DNA from 2 places in the Bacillus sp. 7894-2 genome. Region 1 is predicted to be linked to the other one. Evidence: riboswitches for the same ligand, from Rfam matches in the RefSeq annotation. Region 1 holds a riboswitch; the other holds the start of a gene.

Region 1 (4,244 bases):
TGGTCTGCGGTTAATTCGATAAAACTTTCTTAAAAAAATCCTGGGTTGTTGACAGTTGAGACTGTGTTTAATGGTATACCTGTAGGGGTACATAATTAATATGCCATACTAAAGGAGATGCAGTCATGTTCGATTACACAGCTGAAACCGAAAAATCAATTGAAGATGCGATATCCTCACTGGAAGGAAGTCTGAAGGACGAAAAGTTCGGAGTTCTATGGCAGTTTAATGTTCAGGAGAAGCTGCAGGAAAAAGGCTTGGAATATAACGAGGCATTCCATGTGTTAGAGGTATGTAATCCGAATGAAGCACATCGCGTTTTAACACAGAATAAAATGGCCGGCTACTTCCTGCCTTGTAAAATTGTCGTCTATGAAGACAAGGGCAAAACGAAAATTGGGATACCTAAGCCGACAAGTATGATTGAGCTAATCAATGACGAATCTGTTCAAATCTTCGCTGCAGAAATTGAAGAGCGCTTAATCCAGTGCATCAAAAAAAGTATATAATCTAAAAGAATGATGACAGTGCGGGAATAATTTGTTAAGCTTGAAACAGCTTATCAAATTAAATATCTATGTAACTACTAGGGGTGCCCCGAATGTGCGGGCTGAGAGGAAAGCGCTTATAGCTTTCCGACTCTTATGGACCTGATCTGGTTAATGCCAGCGGAGGGAAGTAGGATTTGACAGTATGTCGATTCATATACTTAAACCAAGCCGGGTCCTTTGTGGGGATCCGGCTTTTTTGTATACATACTTCTCATCCAGATAAGCAATCAGGCTGCCCTTTTAGAAAGGAGGTTTAGATGAACAGAACCCGATTGTTGACTACGATGGCACTATTTACGGCGATTGGGACACTGGGATCCCATTTGCTCTGGTTTCCATCAGGTATAGCCAAGGCCTATCCGATTCAGCATGCGGTAAATGTATTGGCAGCGGTGACTCTTGGACCCCTGCCGGCAGCTGCCGTTGCTTTTATGATTGCTTTGCTGCGTAATATGCTTGGATTCGGGACGCTGCTTGCGTTTCCGGGCGGAATGATCGGTGCGTTTTTGGCTGGTGTCCTTTATTTGAAATTCGGCCGGAAAATATGGGCTGCCGCTGGCGAGGTTTTGGGCACCGGTATAATCGGAGCATTGTTTGCTGTTCCGTACGCAAAATTTCTCATGGGCAGTGCAAATGGTGCATTCTTCTTTGTGCCGCCGTTTCTGGTCAGCAGCATTGCCGGTGCGGCAATAGGCTGGTTGGTGTTAGCGAAGGTTAAAGAGAAGAATTTGGTTCAGAATATGTGATGATTTTGGGCTGGAGAAGTAAGATAGGTTAGCAGAGTAAGGGAGAGCAGCATAACAATCAGGCTTTATGAGCGATTTTCAAAAGTTATGGGCGAAATCCAAAATTTATGAGAGAAAAACACCAAGTTAGAAAATCGGTAAAAAACAATTAGAATGTTAGAAAACTGCTAGGGGCGCTACGGCTGAGATAAGGAGCTTTTCCTTGGTCCCTTGGAACCTGATCTGGATAATGCCAGCGCAGGGAAGCAGTGAGGACCTCATTTTATATCCTCATGCTTTTTCCCCGGCAGCTTCTGTATTTAATTAAGGAGGCTATTTTTTATGACTTTTTCAGAAATTCTGCGCAAGGAAAATGAAGATTTATTTCAGCTGATATTTGAGCATCCATTTGTCCAGGGGATCGGGAGAGGGGATGTGCCGAAAGAGGCGCTTGCTCATTACATTAAAGCGGACTTTGAGTATTTGAATGCGTTCATGCATATTTATGGGATTGCGATTTCAAAGTCAGCTGAGCGTAAGGATATTGCATACTTTAACCAGCAAATAGAATTTGTATTGAACAGCGAAGTACACCCCCACCATAATTTTTGCCAGCAGATTGGGGTGGATTACGAAGCATTGCAGGGATATCCGCTTCCGCCGACAGCCGATCATTATGTAAAGCATATGATGTATCATGCCCACACAGGCGGCATGGGTGAAATCCTCGCTGCATTATTGCCTTGTCCATGGACATATTGGGAGATTGGGCTTGAGCTCATGAAGCAATATGTTCCAGATGAGAACCATCCGTTTTATCCGTGGATCTCTTTTTATGCAAATCTAAGGGTCGAAGCTGTGACCATGAATATGAGAAACCGTTTGGATGAGCTTGCTGAAGCGGCATCACCGGAGGAAAGGCAGCGAATGAAGGATGCTTTCCGAAAGAGCTGCCAGCTGGAGCTTGGTTTCTGGGAGATGGCTTATACCTGCGAAGAGTGGCCGGCGGGCAATCCGGCAGCAGTCAGATAAAAAAGCGTAAGCGGCTCGCTCACCCCCGACACCTTGAGGGGCAGGCTGCTTGCGCTAGAGAGTTATCGAAGTTCAAAATTTTATACTTTCTTATTTAATAAGAAAAATGCCTGCATCTGCTTATGGCAGTGCAGGCGTTTTTTCAAAATCCCATCTGTAGTGAGCGGTAATGGGAGTCTTAAAAGAAGATAGTTTTACTTCTGCTGCAAATGGGGTGGAGTTATGTATTACGTATGGAATGCCTTCTTTAGTCCGTTTGTCAGATATGAAAGCCACATGGTCGAATTTAGGAGAAAGGAAAACCACAATATCACCCGGCTGCCATTGCTGAAGGTTCTTAACATCTCCTGGAATCAGCTCTGTTGTTAATGACTTTGCGAACCGGCTAAAAAAGATATTCTGGTTTGGCACCCTTCTGAAATCAATGTTCGGATCAGGCTTGCCCTGGACTCTTGAATACAAGTCCGTATTTTCGGCGATATCCTGATCAATAAGATCCTTTATGGTTACATCAGCCCCCTGGAATCCTCTCCAAATCACGTCTGTACAGACACCTTCGTCATCGGGCGGATAGCCTCCCGCATAGTAGGCACTTTTATATGGCGTGCGCTGTTCTACTTCTTTTCTGGCTGTCAGGACCATATCAATCGGATCAGCAATGCCGTTCTGGTTTGAATCGGCCTGTGAGTAATCAGAGGGCACCTCCAGCTTCTTTGCAAAAGGATTTCCGAAATGAATGCCGATGGAATCCAGAATGATACCACTCCGAAAAAAAGAATGAATAATAACACTACTCAAATTATTGAAGTAAATACCTTTTTAACCATAAGTACACCTCACCTATTTTACTGAATAGACGGTATTATTTCCCAATAAGTTACATGAAGGTGTGATAAGATTGTTATAACCATTCATAAGAGAGGGGATATAATGGTTCATAAAATAGGGGTATCAGGAAGCGTCATTTTGTCAGACAGCAAGCTGTTTCATAAACTTTTTAAACGTTATTTGCCGCATATTGAGATAGGGGAATTTCAAGATGAGGAATCCTTTCAATGCTTTATTGAATTGCTGGGCAAAACAAACAAAAGCTTTGGTCTTCATTCGCCTCTTTTCCGGGGACAAAGCAAATACGATCTTCTGGAAAAGGTCAGTATGAATCCAGAGGAAGCCTGGATCCAGTTTGAGGAGGAAGTGGAAAGAATGTCCCGGCTTGGTGCTGAATACATATTGGTGCACTTTCCTTATTTTAAAAAGGAAGCAAGTGGGAATCCGGCAGAGATCATTGAGGAGGGACTCAAGAAACTCAGTGCTCTTCAGAAAAAATATGGGATTATGATCGTGTGTGAACCAAAATTAGGATTCAGGCAATCGCCAGCAGGAATCGATTATCTTGACAGTTTTCCTGTAGAGACATGGAAGAAATATGGCCTCAGCCTCTGTGTTGATATCGGAGATTATATATTAGCCACGGACGACAGGGCCATAAATTATATAGGAAAATGGGCCGAGTTTGTGAGAGTTGTTCATTTACATAATGTTGAATACCAGGGAGACAAATATATCTGGGTCCCTGTGCATCCATCTCATGAGAATGATGGCCGTCATCATAAAATAAAGAAACTGATGGATTTTCTGGCAAAGAAATGTGAGGATGTGTTTTTTGTCATGGAATATACACCACACACGAACCCTTCGGAAAAAATGGCAGAAGAAGGAGTTGAATGGGCAATAGAAGTCATTGAGGCCGGTTCTGTCAGGTAAGGGAGCAGGCCTCCCCACATTCCTTCTGCGCAAATTTATATAGGGAGTATGGGAATTGCCTTGTTTGTATGCTAGCATATATGTGAAAATAATCACAATGTAAGAGGAGGGAATTTAGTTCAATGCTGGGATCAAAAATAAAAACGGCTCTGCAGGCTTCCATTCTTTTTAC
Region 2 (4,244 bases), on a different contig from region 1:
ATACCCAAGGGCTTCGCCACGCGGAATGATGGTTGCTTTCCGGACGGAACCCGGTTTTGTTAAGGCAGCCACTAAGGCATGGCCTGCTTCATGGATTGCAACCCGCTGCTTCGTTCCGGCATCTTGCAATGCACGTGTGGTCGTTCCCAAAATGGTACGGTCCAGAGCGTAATCCAAATCTTCTTTTGAAATAATTTCCTGGCCGTTTCGGACTGCTCTGCGGCTTGCCGTTTCGAAAAGGGAATGAAGATCTGCGCCTGAAAATCCGGAAGTGCTTTCTGCAAGATCGCCCAGAGTTGTCATAACATCTTCAGCCAGCAATCTATTTCTCGTATGGATATTGATGATCTCTCTCCGACCCTTTGTATCTGGAAGAGGGACATTGAAAGAGAAGTCAATTCGTCCAGGACGCAGGAATGCTTCGTCGAGCATATCCTTCCGGTTTGTGGCGGCAATAAATAATATTCCATCATTGGAATGTCCGCCGTCAAGCTGGACCAGCAGTTCAGTTAATGTTTTTTCACTTTCTTCTCCGCCATGCTGCTTTCTTCGTCCTGCAAGTGCATCTACTTCGTCAATGAAGACGACAGCAGGAGCATGCTTTCTGGCATTCTGGAAAAGGTTTCTGACACGGGATGCACCAACACCTACGAATAATTCATTAAACCCGGAACCGCTTGTTGAGAAGAAAGTTGCTCCAAGCTCCTTGGCAATTGCCTGAGCCAGCAGGGTTTTTCCCGTTCCGGGAGGTCCGTATAAGAGAATTCCCTTCGGCGGCTTGATCCCCATTTTTAAAGAGCGCTCAGGTTCTTTTAAAATGGATAGAGTCTGCATGATTTCCTCTTTCATTTCTTCCTGGATCCCGCCAACATCTTCAAGCGAAATAGTAGGCAGGGCTTTAGGCTTCGAGACACTTTGCTTCATTGTATTTGTAGCGCCCATTCCGCCTTTTCCTGATTTAAACAGGTAAATTCCAACGGCAATGAACAAAAGGACTACACCGCCCAGAATCCAGGGGGTTAAAGGTCCTGTGTTTGCGAACGAATATTGTATATTATAGGTTTCTACTAATTTATCAACCATCTCACTGTTGGGAGGCACATGGGAGATGTACTCTCCGTCAGGAGCTGTTATCAGAAGTTTTCCATTTTTATATTCCTGTACTGCAACAGTCTTTCCATCCTGGGAAGCTATAATTTTTTCCACAGAAGAGAACGGGACAGTCACATCCTTTTTTCCTGCTTGTACGGTCCAAATAACCGCAGCCAAAATCACCGTGACTACCAATGCAATAGAAATAATCGTCGAAGGCTTCTTAAGACGTGATTTCAACTATTTCCCTCCTCATTGAACATATCTACATTATAAGAAATTAAAATTGTTAAATACAGGGTTTTACACTTTTTAAACGTTGTAAATTATGGAAAAATAATTTTATCTGCTAGAAAGTGTGCTACAACAGCGTTCAGAGGCTATTGATTTGTGAAAAAATTGTGACAGGCAGGGAGGTACCTGTTTGATATATTTAAAAAATTTTCACCAGGGACCACTTTTCACTCTTACTCATTTCATATATACTAAAAGCGGATAATTCAATAACGTGCCACAAGGGGAGCATATCGCTGAGAGTGAACAGTTCGCTGTTCTGACCCTTTGAACCTGTTAGTTAATGCTAGCGCAGGAATGTGGAATGATAGGCAGATATAACTTTCTGCCTGCTTGTTCTCCCTTGGGGTATCGTCACGAGACTAAAGGGGGATTTTTTTATGAAGAAATTAAGGTTAATTGCAATGATAGAGGCTTCGTTCTTTGCTGCCTTTGCTATCATTCTTGATTTTCTGCCATCCATCAAGCTGTCGCCATCCATTTCCATATCTGCCGCGATGATTCCCATTTTCATTCTGGCTTTCAGGTGGGGCTTTAAGGTCAGCTTCATTGCAGGCCTCTTATGGGGGATTTTGCAGATTGCCATGGGGGATGCCTGGATTGCCACTCCGCTTCAGGCATTTATCGAGTATTTTGTGGCATTTGCCTGTATTGGATTTGCCGGTTTGTTTTACCGCGTTATCCAAAATCAGCTGCGCACCGGCAATAAGAAGAAAGCGCTGGGCTGGGTGGTCGTGGCGGTATTTATCGGAAGCCTCGCCCGATATTTCTGGCATTTCATAGCAGGTGTGCTTTTCTTCGGAAGCTATGCACCTGAAGGGATGTCACCGGTCCTCTTTTCCTTCCTGGCAAACGGCGCAACCATGCTTGGAGCGGCCATTCTCTGCTCAATCGTGGCTGTCTTAATTATTTCATCGGCACCGAGATTAATCATTCGAAAATCGGTTGAAAGTCTTCAAACTCACAAGAATGCTTCATGATATATATGCCTCTTTGAAGTATTTCAAAGAGGTTTTTTTATATATTGGGAAATTGCTCCTGAAAAATGGGTATATTACTCAAAAAGGGGAGTGAAGACTTTGTCCAATACATTGCAGGGAAACATTATCACAGGTGTTTTTGATGTGGAAGCCAGTGCCTTTGAAATCCAGAAAGTAAAAAGCTTCAGTACCCAGTCAGTTCTCAACAAAAATCAATGTGAAACTCTGTATAACTATCTGTCCCTTCATGAAGAAGATGAGGGAGGGCAAATCATTACACTTTACGATCAAATGCCGCTCATGCTGACCCGGCAGGAAATATGCAGTCTTAAGAAAGATTTGGAGAACATTAAAAAGCTATATCAGTAGAAAATCGCTTTGCAGCTTGCAGAGCTTTTTTTTACGCAAAAATTATTTTGACAACTTTGTGACAAAAAGTTTGACAAATTTGTGAACATAGTTAGAATATTAAATAAAAGGAGATGGGGATATGACACTTCAACAGCAGCGCGTATTGCATTTTTTCAGAAATAGTACAGCAGCAGGAATTATTTTAGGTTTTATTGTTTTTATTTCAAGCTTTTTTGTAAGCGGCATCACAGGCGAGTATGTATTATCCATCGGCTTAAGCATTATGGTTTCTTCCATGCTGCTTTTCGGATTCGGATTTTTTATCAATGTAATGGAAGAAATGACAAAGGGAAGCAAGGGAATCAGACAATACAAATAAAACCGGCCTCCAATGGGGAGACCGGTTTTTTTATACTGTCTAGCTCCAGCGTCGTGATCAAGGCGCTTCTATCCTAATGTGAAGCATGTCCAGAGGTTAACACCCAAATAGAACCGACTACAATAACAATCACCATAAATACGGCATAAATCATATTGACCAGGTTCGTCTTGCCGTCTTCACCTTCTCTTAAGTGCATGAACATGAACAGCTGCATGCCTGCCTGAACGACAGCCAGTGAGCCGATGATCCACATGATCACTTTAAAAGAAAGGTTCGTTTTCAAAGCAATTCCTGCTGCTGCAAATGTCAGCACAAGGGAAACTACAAATCCAATGACATGGCTTATCGGGAAGCTTTTTGATTGATGATGCTCCATTTAAGCCACCAGTCCTTTCAGATACACAAATGTGAAGATAAAGATCCAGACTACATCAAGGAAGTGCCAGTAAAGGCCGATAATAAACGTTTTCCTTGCAGTAGTAGGGGTAAGGCCTCTTTTTAGAAGCTGGATGATAACCATCGTTGCCCAGCCAATTCCCAAAGTTACGTGAGCTCCATGTGTTCCCAGTAAAACAAATAAGCTGGAAAGGAATGCGCTTGTCTGCATCGTTGCGCCTTCATGGGCATAATGAATAAATTCATTAATCTCCATGAACAGGAAGCCTGCGCCAAGAGCCAGGGTAATCACCAGCCAGGTGATTAGCCCTTTAAGGTTATGCCGGCGCATTTCAAAAATGGCAATGCCCATTGTAAAGCTGCTTGTCAGAAGGAGCACGGTCTGTATCATGACATCCTTGATGACAAAGATATCTTTATGTGTTGGCCCTCCTGCAAAGCGTTCATATAAAACTCCATATACTCCGAACAGAGTGGCAAACAGGACGATTTCAGCGCCAAGGAAAACCCAGAAGCCAAGAATATTCATGCGGTCCTGCTCAGTTTGATATTCAAGCGGCAGAGTCGTATCCACTTTAGCTGACATGATCGTGCACCTCTCCTTCTGTTTTTCTCCACGCATTTTCAATTCTATGAATCTCTTCTTTTGAAACATGGAAGCCTTCATTGTAATCGAATGAACGGATAATCAATCCGGCAAAAATGCCAATTCCGGCAACAGCTGCCGCGATGTGCCATTCAAACACAAG

Evidence for each region. Region 1 has a riboswitch for thiamine pyrophosphate ahead of tenA (thiaminase II). Riboswitches for the same ligand answer to the same signal wherever they lie in the genome.
Region 2: linked by a shared signal. The riboswitch ahead of thiT (energy-coupled thiamine transporter ThiT) and the one ahead of tenA (thiaminase II) in region 1 are both predicted to bind thiamine pyrophosphate.

The regions. Positions count from the first base shown of each region.
Region 1 is NZ_NPDG01000123.1:22,857-27,100, forward strand. It holds gene CHI10_RS17510 (alpha-hydroxy-acid oxidizing protein) at 1-22, shown strand, start outside; gene CHI10_RS17515 (DUF302 domain-containing protein) at 126-509, shown strand; TPP riboswitch at 579-694, shown strand; gene thiW (energy coupling factor transporter S component ThiW) at 809-1,297, shown strand; TPP riboswitch at 1,457-1,558, shown strand; gene tenA (thiaminase II) at 1,619-2,308, shown strand; gene CHI10_RS17530 (DUF1287 domain-containing protein) at 2,429-3,106, opposite strand; gene CHI10_RS17535 (TIM barrel protein) at 3,239-4,072, shown strand; gene CHI10_RS17540 (DUF6843 domain-containing protein) at 4,195-4,244, shown strand, end outside.
Region 2 is NZ_NPDG01000015.1:30,919-35,162, reverse strand. It holds gene CHI10_RS03140 (AAA family ATPase) at 1-1,332, opposite strand, end outside; TPP riboswitch at 1,599-1,701, shown strand; gene thiT (energy-coupled thiamine transporter ThiT) at 1,767-2,366, shown strand; gene CHI10_RS03130 (hypothetical protein) at 2,466-2,735, shown strand; gene CHI10_RS03125 (hypothetical protein) at 2,857-3,096, shown strand; gene qoxD (cytochrome aa3 quinol oxidase subunit IV) at 3,170-3,475, opposite strand; gene qoxC (cytochrome aa3 quinol oxidase subunit III) at 3,476-4,081, opposite strand; gene qoxB (cytochrome aa3 quinol oxidase subunit I) at 4,071-4,244, opposite strand, start outside.